3 regions of the Arthrobacter sorbitolis genome follow, and region 1 is predicted to be linked to each of the others. Evidence: riboswitches for the same ligand, from Rfam matches in the RefSeq annotation. Region 1 holds a riboswitch; each other region holds the start of a gene.

Region 1 (3,266 bases):
GTCGATGCGTGCTGCACGCTCCAGCGCGGCGGGGGAGAAGAGCCCGAGCCACAGGCCTCCGTCGGACGCGAAGTTCTTCTGCGGCGCGAAGTAGTAGACGTCGGCCTCCGCCACGTCGACGTCGAGGCCTCCCGCTGCGGACGTGGCATCGACGATCACGAGCGAACCGTCGTCCGTGCCGTCGACCCTCCGGACCGGAGCGGCGACACCGGTGGACGTCTCGTTCTGGGGCCAGGCGTAGGTGTCCACGCCGGCCTCCGCGACAGGCTCGGGGCGCGTCCCGGGTGCTGAGGTGATGACGGTGGACGTCTCGAGGAACGGCGCCTTGCTGGTCGCCGAGGCGAACTTCGACCCGAACTCGCCGAAGGAGAGGTGCTGGGCCTTGTGCTCGACCAGGCCGAAGGTCGCGACGTCCCAGAACGCGGTGGAACCGCCGACGCCGAGGACGACCTCGTACCCGTCGGGAGCACCGAAGAACGTGCTGAGGCCCGCCCGCACGCGGCCCACCAGGTCCCGGACCGGTGCCTGGCGGTGGGAGGTGCCGAGCAGCGACCGGCCCGCGGCCGCGAGTGCGTCGAGCTGCCCCTCCCGTACCTTCGACGGCCCGGCGCCGAAGCGACCGTCCGTCGGCAGGAGGTGTTCGGGGATGCGGGGCGAGTCGCTCATGAGGTGCTCCAGCTGTCGGCGGCGGGTACGGCCCTCATTCTGCCCCAGCGCTCCGGCGGCCTCCATTTGTGAACGCCCCGGACGGTGCCTGCAGGTGACCGTCCCGGACCCTTCCGTCCGATTGCCGAGCCTGTCGCGCCATGGGTTAACCTTGGGGGGCGTGGGGCGGAGCCTGCCGTGGCGGCTGTGGCTCGTCTCACCGGCGTGAGGCACTCCAGCCGCGCACCCGCACCGCACCAAGGAGTAGAACCGCATGACGGACCTCATCGACACCACCGAGATGTACCTGCGGACCATCCTTGAACTCGAGGAAGAGAACATCGTCGCCCTCCGCGCGCGCATCGCCGAGCGCCTCCGCCACTCGGGGCCGACCGTCTCCCAGACCATCGGTCGCATGGAGCGTGACGGGCTCGTCGTCGTCTCCGGGGACCGGCACCTCGAACTCACGGAGCTCGGCCGCCGCAGGGCCACGGGTGTCATGCGCAAGCACCGTCTCGCGGAACGCCTGCTCAGCGACGTCATCGGCCTCGACTGGGCCTACGTCCACGACGAGGCCTGCCGCTGGGAACACGTGATGAGCGAGCGCGTCGAACGGCGGCTCTACGAACTCCTCGGCAGGCCGTCCGAATCGCCGTACGGCAACCCGATCCCCGGCCTCGCCGCCATCGGAGGGGTCGAGTCGGAGCGGTTCACCGACGGCGTCGTGACCCTGCTGTCCGCCATGGGCACCTACTCGCCCGACCGTCAGGTCACGCTGGTGCGCCTCGCCGAGCCGATCCAGGTGGACCCCGAACTGCTCACGCAGCTCGACGAGGGCGGCCTCCGCCCCGGCGCGCAGCTCAACCTGGAGTCCGTGGGCGGCTACGTGTCGGTCCGCGTCCCGGGGGTCGAGGGCGCTCTCGAGCTGCCGCCCGAGGTCGCCTCGCACGTGTTCGTCTCCGTCGCGGCCTGACGAAGGCGCAGACCGATCCAGCCGTCACCCGACGACGTCGCCGCCTGACGGCCCCTTCCAGGCGTCCGCAGCCCGTGCCGGCCCGACCGGAACGGAGATGCCGGCTCCGTTCCGGTCCACCGGCTCTGCGCGCAGCCCGGGGATCATCCTCCGAATCGCCGTCGTCATCAAGAACACACCGTTCCGTGACCGTAATGTGACAAAAGGGCGTTTTTGTTGTAGCTTTCATCTCGTGCCAAAGTCGCTCTAGATCCGGCACCCTCCTGCAAATCGCCTAGCTCTGCCATTGCTCGAGGTCCGTCCGCACCATCGCATGGCAGAGGCGGGGGAACCAATTTCTGGGTTTCGTTCTCGAAATCCTTGGGGTTAAGTCGCTGTGTCACAGCAGCGGCCGGGTGACTCCCATCCGAATCCGACAGCTCACCTCGCAGGCGTTGGGAGAGGCAATCCAACGTGTCCAATAGCTCTTCACTGGGCCGCCACCGTGCGGCCCGGAACGTCAGTGCGCTGACGAACCTGTCCACTGCAGTCACCTCCAACGCCGGATCCGTCGGCCGCCAGGCAGCCGTCATCGTCGCCGCGTCGGGCCTGGTCCTGACCGCCGGCCTGCCGGCCCACGGCGCCACCCCCGCTGAGCGCGAAGTCCAGTCCTCCGCAGCGTTGACCGTCAGCCGGGTCGTCTCGGCCGAGGTCACCGTCCCCGCCACCGCTACGGTCTCCTTCGACCGCGTGGCCGTCGAGGTCACCGCCGCCCCCGAGCCCGTCGTCGAGGCCCCGGCCCCCGAGCCCGTCGTCGAGGCCCCGGCACCCGCCGAGCCCGTCGCAGCACCGGCCGCCGCCATCGCGGCCCCCGCCGCTGTCGCAGCTCCCGCCCCCGTCGCGGCTCCCGCCCCGGTTGCAGCCCCCGCCGCGGTCCCGGCCCCGGTTGCAGCCCCCGCACCGGCCCCCGCCCCGGCCCCGGCTGCCGCGCCCGCCGCAGTCGCGCCGGCAGCAGCGCCTGCCGCACCGGTCCCCGCACCGCAGCCCGCTCCCGCCGCCCCGTCCTCCGGCGTCGCCGCCGGCCTCGTCGGTTCCGCGTACGCCCAGATCGGCGTCGCCCAGGACTGCACCGCCATGGTCGAGACCGCACTGCGCTCGGTCGGCAAGTCCGTCGGCGATCTCGCCCCCGGCCAGTTCTTCCAGTTCGGCGACGTCGTCGGCAGCCCTGCCGCAGGCGACCTCGTCATCACCGGCGGCCACGTCGCGATCTACGTCGGCAACGGCCAGGTCATCAGCGGTGGCCTGAACGGCATGAACACCGGCCTCCACAGCCTGTCCGACCTCCCCGGCGCCAGCTTCGTCCGCGTCCGCTAAACACCACCACCGGAGTATCCCCCCATGTCTTCACGCGCCATTTCCGCACGCCATCGAGAAGCAGTGCGGACCACCGCCGGCTTCTCGAACCTCGCCAAAGCCGTCACCACGAACGCCACCGGGGTAGGCCGCCAGGCCGCCGTCATCGTCGCGGCCTCGGGCCTCGTCCTGACCAGCGGTGTCGCCGCCAACGCGGCCGACCTGCAGCCGCAGCGCGACGTCGCCGCCTCCAACGTCTCCGTGTCGTCGGCGCGGCCCGCGGTCGTCGCACCCGCCGACTCCGTCGTCTCCTTCA
Region 2 (3,266 bases), on a different contig from region 1:
CCGCGGACACGTCCTGGACTCCCATGGAGCCAAGATCGGGTCGGTCGGCCAGGTGTACCTGGACGACCAGACGCAAGATCCGAGCTGGGTCACCGTCAAGACCGGCCTGTTCGGCACCTCGGAGTCCTTCGCGCCCCTGCAGGGAGCGAACGTCAACGGCAACGATGTGACCATCGGTTACACCAAGGACCAGGTCAAGGACGCACCCCGCATCGAGTCCGATGGCGCCCTCAGCCCCGAGGAAGAAGACCGCCTCTACCGCCACTACGGGCTCTCCGGCCACACCGGAACCACCGGTACGACCGGCGACACCCATGGGGACTTCCTCGACTCGGACACCACCCGCACGACCGGCACGACCGCGGGAACGACCGGGTTCGAGGCCGGCTACCAGGCCGGCGACGAGCGCGTCGACCGCAAGGACGCGCCAGGAACCGTCGGTTACGACACCTCGGGCCCCACGACGGACGACGCCATGACCCGCTCCGAGGAGCAGCTCCACGTCGGCACCGAGCGTCGTGAGGCCGGCCGTGCACGCCTGCGCAAGTACGTCGTCACCGAGAACGTCACCCAGACCGTTCCCGTGACCCACGAAGAGGTCCGGATCGAGCGCGAGCCCATCACCGACGCCAACCGTGGCGACGCGTACGACGGCCCCGCCATCAGCGAGGAGGAGCACGAAGTGGTCCTCCACGCCGAGCGTCCCGTCGTCGAGAAGGAAGCCGTCCCGGTCGAGCGCGTCCGCCTCGACAAGGAGACCGTCACCGCCCAGGAAACCGTCACCGAAGAGGTCCGCAAGGAAAAGATCGAACTCCTCGACGCCGACGGCACCGACCTGGACGGCACCACCAACGGCACGGACCGCCGCACCAGGTAGGGTCATCGGCGGGTAGATCCGCCGGCACCACCAAGAAACGCCTAGGGGCGCTGCAAATATGCAGCGCTCCTAGGCGTTTCCAGCTCGAGAAGGGTGGTCGTTCAGGGTTTCGGGCTCGGAGAAGCTGTCTCGCATGAGGAACAGTCGACCGAGCACGGGAGTGTGCTGCGCGCCGTCCTGCTTCAGCTACTTTCCAGCCTGCCGATCGCGGGCGCCAGCCCCTGCTGATGCGCTGGATGAGGTGACCGCGATGTGACATCGGGAAAGAGCCCGAGTTAGCGTGGAAGGCGTGCCGTGCCCTGACATCAGGGGCAGCACCCTTGGATGGATTGCCTAGCTCTGCCACTATCGCAAGGTTCCGTTTCAACGTTCATCTGGCAGAGGCGGGGGAACCAATGATCGGGCCCCTCGGGGTCCTAGGGGTCAAGCCGCACGAGGCCCGGACCATAAGAACGGTTCGGGTCATCTCCGGCCGGGGTGACTTCCATCCGCATCCGACAGCTCACCTCGCAGGCATCTGGAGAGGTTCTGAACATGTCCAATATTTCCCATGCCCCACGCCTTCGCAGCAGCAGCCCCGGAAGGGTGGTCCGTCCGGTGGCCGCGCTCGGCGCGGCGTCGGCGCTGATGCTCGGGGTCCGCGTTCCAGCCCAGGCCTCCGCCGGCACCAGCGCGGGCTGCTGCGGATGGCGCCTCGGAGAGCCCGACCGGGCCCTCCGTGACCTTCCCCGGCGCGGGGGCACCCGAGAGCCCCGCGTCGTCCACCAACGCGGCGATCCTCGCTTCGGCAGAATCCCAGCTGGGCGCGGGCCAGGACTGCACAGTTCTGGGTGAGCAGGCGCTGAAGGCGGCCGGGGTCGGTGGTGTCGGGGATGAATCCCCGGCCGGCCTGATGGAGTCGGCGACCCCCGTCGCGGTCCCCCACCCGGGTGATTTCATCTATTACGAAGACGGTGGCGCGGGAGTTCCGCACAACGCCGTGTACATCGGCGGCGGCGAGGCGATCCACAGCGGATTCAACGGCGGCCAGACCGTCGTCAACAGCGCTGACATCGGCTCAGGGCCTTCCTACTACCGGGTCAACGCCTAGAGTCCTACCGCACGACTGAACAGTACGGATCCGAGAAGTACCCGGCGGGGAGACCCCGCCGGGCACTTCTCCTCCGGCCCCCATCAGCATGCCCGTCCATCTACCGGCACGAAGACCCAGGTGTGACGAGAACCCTCCAGCCATGACTCCCTTGGAAGGCGATCCCGCCACGCATGATCCGTCAGGGGCGCCGGCCACGCCGAGATCGCCGAATTTGGCGAATCGGCCTTCCTGGACAGCGACCTCATGGACGAGCAACCCTGCCCTCGGCATCACGAAGGTGAACGGCCTTCAAAAAAATGTCATCCGGCCTACGGCCCGAAACGGAGAGCACGATGTCCCCTGAACCCCTCACCATCCCAGACGAGCCCCGTCCGCCCGTCGTCCGGGTAACACCCATCCCCGCCGGCAGGGAGTACGTGACACCGCTCGGAGCCACGACCATCGCAGCCCACGACGTCGTCCTCCTGGAACTCCTCGGCAAGGACGGGAACCCCGAGGCATGCCTCATCCAGCCCCCGGACGCCGCGATCGGCCTCGCCCTGTCCATCCAGGACGCCGGGACGACCCTCATCAAGCAGGAAGTCGACAACGACGGCAAGAAGCTGTCCCTGCCCACCCGCATCAGACGCATCAACAAGGCCCTCAGCGTGTAGGACTCGACCTCGTTCAAGGGATCTTCGCCCAACGCTGTCCGTCCCATCTGCTCCGGGGCATGCCCACGATCGAGTGCCCGCTCCGGTGGTGCGCGCAAATGGAGCTCAACCGGTCCCGCAGATCCCCCGGCACCTCGGGGGTTCAGCCCTCGGTCCCAGGCTCCTCCGGTTCTCCGCGATCGTCCTGGGTCTTCGGTGGGAGGAAGCACGAGTTACGGTGAGTGATGAGAGAGAAGGTGCACGTGAATACAGCACACTGGTCCACCAGTCGCCTGTTGAGTACGGCCGCCCGATTGAACGATCAGCACGAGACCCAGCGCCTGACTGATCTGGGCGTCACCCACGCGGGCGCGACCACACTGACGGCCCTGGAGGACAGCGGCCCGATCACCCAGACGCACCTTGCCGCCCTGGTACGGGTCACAGGGTCCACCATCGGACAGATCCTGGAGAAGCTCGAATTCAAGGGGCTCGTATCCAGGGCCCGCGACTTTTCGGACGCTCGTTCCATGCAAACCCGTATCACGGTGCGAGGACGGAACCTCCTCCATCGCATCGATCAACGAGCCGCAGATGCGGCTGTGTCGGCTGCATTGCCTGATCAGGTGCTGCGCAAGCAATTGATCGACATCATCACCCGACT
Region 3 (3,266 bases), on a different contig from region 1:
GCCTCCGCGATCGCCCCCGGCCGGCGCAGAGGGGAGGCGCCACAGGGTCGGGCCCTCGTCGTCACGAACGGCGAACCGCGGCCCATCGCGGAACTGCTCGCGGGGATCTGCCGCGCCGGAGGGGTCGAGCCGCCCGCATGGTCGGTGCCGGGCGCGGTCGCACGCGGCGCGGGGGCGCTCATCGAGCGGGCCTGGCTCGCCTCGGGCCGCACGGAGGAACCTCCGATGACGCGCTTCCTCGCCGAGCAGCTCTCGACGGCGCACTGGTTCGATCAGCGGCGCACGCGCGCGGTCCTCGACTGGGAGCCGTCCGTCGGGATCGAGGAGGGCTTCGAGCGGCTCACCCGCCACTACGCGCGCCGGGCCTAGTCGTTCCGGGGTCCCCGTCAGGGCGGCCGGGTCATGCCCGCCGGGCCTGGACCTCGAGGTAGTGCGGATTGTTCATCAGCCCGAGCACGTTGCCGAACGGATCCACGACCGACGCCGTCCTGAACCCGCCGGTCCCCCGTTCCGTGACGGGCTCGTACTCGGTCGCGCCCATGCCGAGCAGCCTGTCCAGCGTGGCGGGCAGATCGTCCACGTGCCAGAACATCACGGCACCGCCCGGGGGATGCGACGCACCGGACGGCGCGTACCGCCTGTCGATGAACCCGAGCTCGTCCTCGTCGTCGCCCACCCGGAATTCGAGGTAGGCGGGAGGTTCGGGCGGTTGCGGGAACGCATAGTACGGTCCCATCCCCAGCAGCTCCGTGTACCAGGCGCGGGCTGCGGCGAGATCGTCCGCGTAGAAGCTGATGGTGGCGAATCCTCGAAACATCGGTGCTCCTTCGGGTAGGCGTGTCCCGCCGGAATTTACACCCGGAGACCGACGCGGAGAAGGGCGGGATGCCCGGCATCCCGCCCTTCTGCAGCGTTCGTGCGCCCTGCCGCCGGCCTTGTCCGGCCGGCCCATGGGCTGTCGCGGTTAGCGCGTGTAGTAGCCGTCGACCGCCATCACGTCGACCGAGTGCACCAGCGTGCCCTGCGAGGGGTTCAGCGCGCTGACCATCTGGCCGTCGCCGAGGTAGATGCCGACGTGGCTGCCACCGTTCTGGCTCACCAGGTCACCCGGCTGGGGGGTGCTGGTGGGCGTCATGGAGGCGAACTGCGCCCACGTGGTGCGCGGGAGGCTGATGCCCTGCTGGGCGTAGGCCCACTGCACGAAGCCGGAGCAGTCCCAGGCGCCGAAGGCGGTTCCGCCGTAGACGTAGCCCGAACCGACGCCCTGCATCGCCGTCGCGGCGATACCGGCGACCGGCCCGGCGGGGATCCGCGCGGTCGAGGCCGCGGACTGGGTGCTGATGCCGGTGGAGTTACCGGCGAAGACGGCGGGAGCCGCAGCAGGGGCCGCGACCTGGGCCGCGACCGGAGCCGCCACGATGGACGCCGACTGGGCGGAGTACTGCTGGGGGGCTGCGGAGCCGCCGAGGGAGATCGACTGGCCCGGGTAGATGACCGAGCTGCTGCCGAGGCCGTTGGCGGTGAAGACGGCTTCGAGGCTGACACCGTGGGACGCCGCGATGCTGCCGAGCGTGTCGCCCGCCTGCACCGTGTAGGTCCCTGCGGCGGCGGTGCTGACCGCGGCCGCCTGGGTGTCCACGCTGATCTCGCCTGCGGCGCTGGCCGGCAGGGCCGCGCCGAACAGGAGGCCGGAAGCGGTGACGACCACGGCGGCGGGCTTGCCGGCCACCGAAGCACTGGCGGTGACGGCGCGGGAGGCCGTGATGAAGGGGTTGGTGCGCGTGGGGACTGCCCTGTGGCGCGCGATTGAGCTCTTCTTGGACATGCTGATGCCTTTCCCAATGCCTGCGAAGTTAGCTGTCGGGTTCGGATGGGACATCCGGACACACACCTGTCGACCATCGCCCCCAAGCTGGTCGACGCGTGTCTTTACCCCAAGGACTCACATGGAGTCCGCTACTGGTTCCCCCGCCCCTGTCGAATGGTTTGTGCGAACGGTCCATCCTCATCGACAGGGTTCGGCAGAAAGAGGATGGGCGCCCCTCCTTGCTGGAACGGACGCGGGTTCAACGGTACGCGGTGGTTCCTCGATTGTCACGTTTAGATCACGAGGGCAAGATCACTCCCGGTGCCGACGGGTCTACGGCCGTGCGTTCCGCGGTCTCGGCTGGCAGTGCGGGCAGAGGTAGGAGGACCGGTTCATGAACGCTTCCCGGCGGATCAGCGTCTCGCGGCCCTCCGAGGCGCAGCGGCGGCACGGCTGCCCTGCACGTCCGTACGCCTCGAGGTCCCGTGCGAAGTAGCCGGATGCGCCGTTGACGTTGACGTAGAGGGCATCGAAGCTCGTCCCTCCGGCGGCGAGTGCACGGGTCATGACGTCCGTGGCCGCACCGATGATGCGGAGTGTGTCCGGCCGGCGGAGCGTATCGGTGGGCCGGGCGTAGTGGAGTCTCGCGGCCCACAGGGCCTCGTCCGCGTAGATGTTGCCGATGCCGGAGACGAGCCCCTGGTCGAGCAGGGCGCGCTTGAGGCCGGTCCTCCGCGCCCTGATCCGCCCATGGAAGGCCTCGGGGCTGAAGGCGGGGTCGAGGAGGTCCCGTGCGATGTGGGCGGCCTGGTGCGGGACGAGCGGCAGGTCCCCCTGCCCCTGCCCGCCCGGGTGGCCGTCGTCGGTCGGTTCCAGGTCGGCGACGAACATGCCGCCGAAGATCCGCTGGTCCACGAAGCGCAGCTCGGCCGGCAACGGCACACCGTCGTCGTCGAGGGCCGCGGAGAGGGTCAGGCGGACCTTGAGATGCTTCTCCGTCGGAGCGCCGGGCTCCTCGATCAGGAGTTGCCCGCTCATGCCGAGGTGTGCCATCAGTGCCACGTGCGGGGGCCCGGCAGCGTCGGGGTCCTCGAGGACCAGCCAGAGGAACTTCCCGCGCCGCACCACGTCGGTCACGCGCGAGCCGGTGACGTTCCCCGCGAAGTCCTCGACACCGTTCACGTGCCGACGGAGCGACCGGGCGTCGAGAACCTCCACGGCCTCGATGCGGCGTCCTGTCACCCAGCGGGCGAGACCCCGGCGGACGACCTCCACCTCGGGGAGTTCGGGCACTCAGGATCCGTCGACGATGCCGGAGGCGGGGTTGGAGGCGGGGTTGGAGGCGGGGTTGGAGGCGGGGCCGGAAGCGGCGGTGGCGCCCGCGTCGGCAGCGGGGCCCGGGACGGGCTTGCCGGGCCGGGTCGGGGAACCGGCCCCGTCGGCGAGCAGCGTCCAGGAC

What was found. Region 1 has a riboswitch for cyclic di-AMP ahead of ACX80K_RS14850 (hypothetical protein). Riboswitches for the same ligand answer to the same signal wherever they lie in the genome.
Region 2: it holds a riboswitch for cyclic di-AMP, as region 1 does, so the genes downstream of both, ACX80K_RS12900 (NlpC/P60 family protein) here and ACX80K_RS14850 (hypothetical protein) in region 1, are expected to answer to the same signal.
Region 3: it holds a riboswitch for cyclic di-AMP, as region 1 does, so the genes downstream of both, ACX80K_RS00875 (C40 family peptidase) here and ACX80K_RS14850 (hypothetical protein) in region 1, are expected to answer to the same signal.

The regions. Positions count from the first base shown of each region.
Region 1 is NZ_JBTNDM010000010.1:47,674-50,939, forward strand. It holds gene serC (phosphoserine transaminase) at 1-666, opposite strand, end outside; gene ACX80K_RS14845 (metal-dependent transcriptional regulator) at 920-1,618, shown strand; cyclic di-AMP (ydaO/yuaA leader) riboswitch at 1,913-2,066, shown strand; gene ACX80K_RS14850 (hypothetical protein) at 2,072-2,971, shown strand; gene ACX80K_RS14855 (NlpC/P60 family protein) at 2,996-3,266, shown strand, end outside.
Region 2 is NZ_JBTNDM010000007.1:38,654-41,919, reverse strand. It holds gene ACX80K_RS12905 (YsnF/AvaK domain-containing protein) at 1-877, shown strand, start outside; cyclic di-AMP (ydaO/yuaA leader) riboswitch at 1,235-1,407, shown strand; gene ACX80K_RS12900 (NlpC/P60 family protein) at 1,596-1,967, shown strand; gene ACX80K_RS12895 (hypothetical protein) at 2,303-2,623, shown strand; gene ACX80K_RS12890 (MarR family winged helix-turn-helix transcriptional regulator) at 2,866-3,266, shown strand, end outside.
Region 3 is NZ_JBTNDM010000001.1:185,014-188,279, reverse strand. It holds gene ACX80K_RS00885 (NAD-dependent epimerase/dehydratase family protein) at 1-369, shown strand, start outside; gene ACX80K_RS00880 (VOC family protein) at 401-817, opposite strand; gene ACX80K_RS00875 (C40 family peptidase) at 965-1,825, opposite strand; cyclic di-AMP (ydaO/yuaA leader) riboswitch at 1,828-2,003, opposite strand; gene mutM (bifunctional DNA-formamidopyrimidine glycosylase/DNA-(apurinic or apyrimidinic site) lyase) at 2,141-3,100, opposite strand; gene rnc (ribonuclease III) at 3,101-3,266, opposite strand, start outside.